Regions from separate parts of the Arthrobacter sp. 210 2 genome, predicted to be linked through region 2. Evidence: riboswitches for the same ligand, from Rfam matches in the RefSeq annotation. Region 2 holds a riboswitch; the other holds the start of a gene.
The links. A riboswitch is a leader RNA that binds a small molecule or an ion and turns the genes downstream of it on or off. The one in region 2 is predicted to bind thiamine pyrophosphate.

Region 1 (3,492 bases), on a different contig from region 2:
CCGAGGTACTGAGCGTTGGAGTCACGACCGTTGCGAGTGGAGCTCGCGCCCTTTTTATGTGCCATCTGAAATGCCTGCCTCTAAATTCTGGGGAATCTGCTGAAAAACCTGAACAGTAACCGGTGGTTACTGAATGCCAGTGATCTTGACCTTGGTCAGTTCCTGACGGTGACCCTGGCGCTTCTTGTAACCGGTCTTGTTCTTGAACTTCTGGATGACAATCTTAGGACCGCGGAGGTCCTGGAGGATTTCAGCCGTGACGGTCACCTTGGCCAGGTCAGCAGCGGCGGAGGTGACCTTGTCACCGTCTACCAGGAGCAGCGCGGGCAGCTCAATGGTGCTGCCAGCTCCACCGGCGACGCGGTTCAGGGTAACGAAGTCTCCAACGGAAACCTTCTCTTGGCGGCCGCCTGCGCGGACAATCGCGTACACCACTTGGGAACTCACTTCTCTCGACGTTTATTACTAAATTTGCGTGCGGTGCCCGGCTCTGAATTGGCTGGGTTTCCGCTGTGCCTCAACGCCGTGGATTCCCCGGGGGAATCCGTGAGCTATCCCCGAAGGGGTCATAACCCAAGTGTTGGCGTAAGCACCGAAGAACTAGACTACGCTAATTTCGTCTTCGGCCGCAAATGAGGCTGGTTCCGGCGCGTTGGCTGTGATAGGAACCACAGGCCAACCCGGCGGCGGGACCGCGCCCAACCATACTACCGGCAGGGCGCCCGCCCGCCGGTCAGGAGTGGAGGCGCGGCGAGTCGAAGAAGTCCACTTCCAGGCGGCAGGACTGCCGGAAGGCGGTGACCATCGCCGCCCGCTCGGCATCCGAGGCGTTCCGCCCGGCCCCGTCCACGATGGTGATGGCCGTGCGGGTTGCTTCGGCGAACTCATCGTCGGCGTAGGCGCGGAGCCAGTCAGCATAGGGGTGCGCTGCCGGTTCGCCCGCGGCGACAAACCGGGCATGGAGTGTTTTGCCCACCTCGGCGTACAGCCAGAAGCAGGGAAGGACGGCGGCCGCGAGCACTGCATAGCTGCCCGACGCCGATGCAGCCGTCAGGTGGTCCACGTAGGACTTGGTGACCGGACCCAGTTCCGCCTGGACGGGGCGGGTGCTCAGCCAGGACCTGTGCAGTTCCGACTCCACTTCCAGGCACTGCCGCGCGGAGGCAGCCCAGAACACCTGCTCCGTTTCGGTGGGTGCCAGGGCGCTTGCCCGTGCCAGGACCCGGGAGTAGCCGTTGAGGTAGATGGCGTCCTGGGCGAGGTAGTAGGCAAACTCCTTTTCGGGGAGGCTTCCGGAGGCCAGTCCGCGGATGAAATCCAGCCCGTAGATCGCCTTGAGGTCCTCGTCGGCTTCGGCCCGCAGCCGCGCCGCGAATCCTCCGGCGGGCGGGACGGGGCGCAGGTGGTGGAAATGGTGGACCGGCCCGTTCCCTGTTCCCACGTCCAGGCGTCCGGAGGCTTCCAACGCGCCTGCCAGCCATGGCTTCACTTCCCGCAGCGATGCCTCCCAGTCCCCCAGCCGCGCCTGGACAGTAGCCATCGCCGAGGAGAGCGAACAGCCGGTGCCGTGACTGTTGGGCGTGGCCACCCGCTCCCCCGGCACCTGGATGACTTCTGCTCCCAGCAATCCGTTCATGTTGACCAGCGCGTCCGGGCATTCGGCCCCGGCCAGGTGGCCTCCCTTCACCAGCACGGTGGTCCCGGTGGCAGCTGCCAGGCGCTTCCCCTGATCGAGCGCGCCTTCCCAGGAATCCTGCGGGCTTTCGCCCACCAGCATGGCGAGCTCGGCCAGGTTGGGCGTGAGGAGATGGGCGAGCGGCAGCAGGTCGCGGACCGCGGCCTCGGCTGATTCCTGCAGCAGCCGGTCGCCACTGGTGGCGACCATCACCGGGTCGAGGACCACGACGGCGGGCCGCACCTTTTCGAGCCATACCCGGACCGCCCCGATGACGGCGGCGTCCCCCAGCATGCCGATTTTCACGGCGTCGATGGTGATGTCGTCACTGATGGCGTCCAGCTGGCTGGCCAGGAAGGAAGCCGGCGGGACGTGGACAGCTTCCACGCCGCGGGTGTTCTGTGCGGTGAGGGCTGTGATGGCAGCCATGCCGTACCCGCCGTGCGCGGCAATACTTTTGAGGTCCGCCTGGATACCCGCTCCACCGGAGGGGTCCGAACCCGCAATGGACAGGACACGGGGCAGGTCCCGGCCGGAATCCGGCAGCACAGGAGTGGACTGCAGAGCTTCCGCGGGCATTGCAAGAGTCGAAGACAAGAGACATCCCTTCGCCGGTACTAGCCGGACAGGTTCAACGGGTGTGGATCTCAGCCGGCCCTTCGCGCGGCACCCCGTGTCGGTTCCCCAGCCTAGCCGTTTTGCCGCCGCCGCACCGAAGGTGACGTGCCGCTGCTGTCGGAACCTGGTCCGGGCCGAAACACTGTTAACGCCGGATGCCCGGAACCGGCCGTGAGGGCGGTTCCGGGCATCCGGGTTTTTGTTTGTGCTGCCTGCGGTTAGAGCTCGGAAGCAGGAACTCCCACACCGAGGATGATCGGAGCCTCGGCCTGCTTGGCGCCTGCAGTGTCCGCACCGGAGGCCGCAGCCGGTTCCGGCGCTTTCGCGGCGTGCGAGTGGCCTGCACTGGCTGCGGGGACGCTCTCGTGGTGCTGGACGGACGTCTCGTTGGCAGCCCCCTGGGCACGGCTGGCGCTGCGGTTGCGCCGTGGCCTCCGCTGCCGTGACTGCTCCACGGTGTGGTCCGACCAGTCCTTCTCAACGGTTGCGGCGGCGGACGGCTGCCCGGCCTTGGCCGGTTCCGAAACTGCCGGTGCCGAAACTACCGGTGCCGGAGCTGCCGGCGCCGAAACCGCAGCTTCCGGCTGTTCTGACGGAGCCTCGGCAGCCGGAGCGGGCTCACCGAGGTGCGCAAAGGCTTCAGCGAGCCGGTCCAGGGTGAGGGCAGGTTGCGCCTGCTGTTCTTCCGCGTGCTCGACGAACGGCAGGGCGACCTTCTCACCGCCAAACGTCAGGACAGCGGCGGGACGGGAGGAGGCATCGGCGTCGTGCTTGTCCGCCTCGGCCGGCGCTCCCTGCTGGGCCGGCTGTGCCTGGCGGGCAGCCGCAACCTCATCGTCGTGCAGGTGGGCCGCGTGGGCTGCTGCAGCGATGTTGGCGAGGGCCAGCCGGGTTGCTTCCGCCTTGGCATGGCGTTCGGCGTCTGCCGGGTCCGGGTGGACGGTGTGCACGTGTACGGCTGCGGCCGCCGGGGCAACGTCAGGCTGCTGACCGCCGCGTCCACGCCGCCGCTTGCGGTCGGGACGGACACCGGGCTGGGTGCTGTCGGTCCGCTGGCCTTCGTTGCGGTGTCCTTCAGCACGGGCTTCAGGCCGGCTGTCGGCACGCTGCACGTGGTGCTCGGCGGCAACGATGTTGGCGCGGCGGTGCTCCACGGGATCGTCGTGGGTGACCACGCCGCGCCCGGCGCACGCCTCACA
Region 2 (3,492 bases):
CAGTGGTGTGGGCGTAGGCGGCACCGATGGCCGACTGCACCGCGTCTTCCGGGACCACACCGTCAAAGGCGGTGTAGGAGGCGCCCCTGAACAGCATTCCCGCCGAATGCATGATGGCCAGCTGCCGGGGATCGGTAGGGTCCAGGGTGCGCAGGTATTCGCCGTAGCTGACCTCCCCGTCCCATGGTTTGCCCAGCACTTCGGTCTGCAGGCGGAAGTGGTTAAGGGAGCGCTCATCCGGCGCGGGCATAGTGCGCAGGATACCCACCCTGCCCCCCAGCATGAGCTGCGCGGCGGCCATGCCCGTCATCAGCGAAATCTGCGCGTTCCAGTCCTCCACGGGAAGCTGCGGGGCGGCGGCGATGCGGTAGCCGCCGTCGGGAAGCTGGACGATCTCCTGTTCCGGCATGTTCAGGCTGGCACCTTCACGGGCACGTTCCAGCTCCACGCGCTTGAGGCCGACCTCTTTGAGCAGCTGGAGGACGGGGGATGCGTTGCCCGAATCCAGTTCAGCCTGCGCCCCCTTGTAGCTGAGCTTGGCCCGGCTGCGCATGCGGGCCCGCTTCACCGCGACGGAGGTGACTTCGGCGGCGCTGTCCAGCCGGAAATCCCAGACGAAGGCGGAACAGTCCTGCCCCGGCAGCAGGCTCCCGGCTCCCTCGCTGATGACCTCCGGATGCAGCGGAATCCGGCCGTCAGGGGCATAAAAGGTCTGGCCGCGGCGCCGTGTTTCGGCGTCCAGGGGCCCGCCGGGCGTCACGAAGGAGGGAACATCGGCGATGGCGTACAGCACGTGGTACCCATCGCCGTCGGCCTCGATGAACAGGGCCTGGTCCAAATCCGTGGACGATGCAGGATCGATGGTGATGAACCCGACCCCGGTGAGGTCATAGGCCGGCAGCTGCAAGGCCGCGACGGCCGCTTCGGCATCCCTGACTGCGTGTATGGGGTATGGGCCGGGCAGTTCCAGTTCGGTCCGCAGGGCACCCAGGGCTTCCTCGAGGGCATTGTTGTGCTCGTGGACGTTGGGAGCCAGCCGATGATGTGACACGAAAATCAGCCTAGCCCGAAGAACCCCGATTTTGCATGGCATTGACGCCGCACGGGGCTGCGCCGTGTTGCGGCGGCTTTAGGGTGTGGCCCCGTCCAAGGCAGCGAGAAGGGCGGCGGCAGCGGCGGCAGGGTCATCAGCTTCCGTGATGGCACGCACCACAACGATCCGGCTCGCTCCTGCTTCCACAACCTGGTCCACATTGGAGTGGTCGATGCCGCCGATGGCGAACCAGGGCACCCCGCTCCCGGCCTCGGCCGAGGCTTCGGCGGCATACTTCACCAGGTCCAGTCCGACGGCGGCCCTGCCGGGTTTGGTGGGCGTGGCCCAGACCGGTCCGACGCAGAAGTAGTCAAGCGCGGACGGTCCGGCTGCGGCAGCGAGGGCGGCGTCCACCTGCCCGGGGGCATGGCTGGAGAGCCCGATGGCGGCGTTGCCGTTGAGCAGGGTGCGGGCTGCATCCAACGGAAGGTCCTTCTGACCGATGTGGAACACCGGCGCACCGGACAACACGGCGATGTCCGCCCGGTCATTCACAGCCCACAGCCGGCCATGGCGCTGCGCCGCTTCCTTCAAAACCGCCAGCAGCTCCAGCTCCTCGGCCGCCTCGATGGCCTTGTCCCGCAACTGGATGATGTCCACGCCACCGGCAAAGGCAGCATCCACGAACTGCCCGAAGTCCCCGCGGTCCCGGCGGGCATCCGTGCAGAGGTAAAGGCGGGCGCTGTTCAGGCCGGCAGTGCCTTCGGCATGGGTAAAAGCATCGGCGGCGGGGACTGCGGCAGCGGGGGCAGGGGACTGGGACACATTCATGGCTGCAAGCCTAGTTCCTCTACACTGGCCTCGTACTGCGGGAGCCCGCGGCAGCTGTCATAAAGCGCCGGGCTGAGAGGGCGTCAGAGCCGACCGCTTGACCTGATCCGGTTAATGCCGGCGTAGGGAAGGAGACACATGAGCACCCCAAACGTTGCCCCGCCCGGGGCTCCATCCGGCACCATCCGTGCCGACGTGGCCGTGATCGGCGGCGGAGTGGTTGGGCATTCCATCGCCTGGGAGGCGAGGCGGTCCGGGCGGTCCGTCGTGCTGATCGATGACGCGCCCGGAGCCGGGGCCAGCTGGGCGGCTGCCGGAATGCTGGCGCCGGTGAGCGAGCTGCACTACCAGGAGGAGGACCTCCTGGAGCTCATGCTTGCCTCCTCCGCCCGGTGGCCGGGCTTTGCCGCGGAACTGGCCGCCGCTTCCGGCGAAAGTCCCGGGTACCTCACGACGCCGACGCTCGCCGTGGGTGCCGATGCCGCCGACCGCCGCGCCCTGATGGATTTGCGCGGGGTGCAGCAGGCCAGCGGCCTGTCCGTGGAGCCGTTGACTGTCCGGGAGGCCCGGCGCCGGGAACCGCTGCTCAGCCCTGCCATCGCCTGCGCACTGGACACTCCCGCGGACCACCAAGTGGATCCCCGGCGCCTGGTGTCCTGCCTCCGGCGCGCGCTCGCAGTACATGGCCCCGACGTCGAAAGTAATGGAACAGACGTGGCGGGGGCCATCGACGGCTACGCCGTGCCGGACCGGGCCGCCGGGCTGGTCTGGGCGGACGGGGCAGTGGCCGGGGCCCGGCTCGCCGGCGGCGGCACGGTCCTGGCCCGCGAAACGATTGTTGCCAACGGCCTGGAGGCCGCCGCCCTGGCGGGCCTGCCCGACGGCCTGCAGCTGCCGCTGCGGCCGGTGTACGGGGATATCCTGCGCCTGGCAGTGCCCCGGCAGCTCCAGCCGCTCGTAACCTCAACGGTCCGCGGGCTGGTCCACGGCGTCCCGGTGTATATCGTCCCGCGGCAGGACGGGACGGTGGTGATCGGAGCCACCCAGCGTGAGGACGCCCTTGCCGCGACACATAATGCACCGGCGGCCGGTGCCCGGGCTGCAGCGGGCGCCGTATCGGCAGGCGGGGTCTACCAGCTCCTCCGGGATGCCCAGGTCCTGGTGCCCGCCGTCGCCGAACTCGAGCTGCTGGAATACACGGCACGGGCTCGGCCCGGCACCCCGGACAACGCCCCGCTGCTGGGCCGGGTGTCGCTGGCCGGCGATCCGGCAGCCGGGGAATCCGCACACGTTGCGGGACTGATCATTGCCACCGGATTCTTCCGGCACGGCGTCCTCCTGGCCCCCGCAGCGGCGGCCATCTGCCGGGACCTTCTGGACGGCACGGCGGACGTCCGCTGGCAACCTTTCAACCCGGGCCGGTTTTCCGGCCGCGAACCGGCCGCCACCATCTTCAACATCAAGGAGACAGCATGAACATCACCCTGAACGGACAACAACATACGGTGGCTGACGGGGCCTCCATCACCATGCTCGTCAGCCAGGTCACCGGCCGCCCCCTCGCCGCTGACGGCCAGGCCCGCGACGGCGGCAAACTCGGCGTGGCGGTGGCGCACAACGCGCAGGTG

Region 1: linked by a shared signal. The riboswitch ahead of thiD (bifunctional hydroxymethylpyrimidine kinase/phosphomethylpyrimidine kinase) and the one ahead of thiO (glycine oxidase ThiO) in region 2 are both predicted to bind thiamine pyrophosphate.

The regions. Positions count from the first base shown of each region.
Region 1 is NZ_JBNHIE010000010.1:189,049-192,540, reverse strand. Features, by position in the region: gene rpmA (50S ribosomal protein L27) at 1-65, opposite strand, end outside; gene rplU (50S ribosomal protein L21) at 127-435, opposite strand; gene thiD (bifunctional hydroxymethylpyrimidine kinase/phosphomethylpyrimidine kinase) at 734-2,254, opposite strand; TPP riboswitch at 2,262-2,359, opposite strand; gene AC5RWA_RS17845 (Rne/Rng family ribonuclease) at 2,512-3,492, opposite strand, start outside.
Region 2 is NZ_JBNHIE010000007.1:25,184-28,675, forward strand. Features, by position in the region: gene AC5RWA_RS14005 (RNB domain-containing ribonuclease) at 1-1,051, opposite strand, end outside; gene thiE (thiamine phosphate synthase) at 1,130-1,864, opposite strand; TPP riboswitch at 1,892-2,010, shown strand; gene thiO (glycine oxidase ThiO) at 2,003-3,340, shown strand; gene thiS (sulfur carrier protein ThiS) at 3,337-3,492, shown strand, end outside.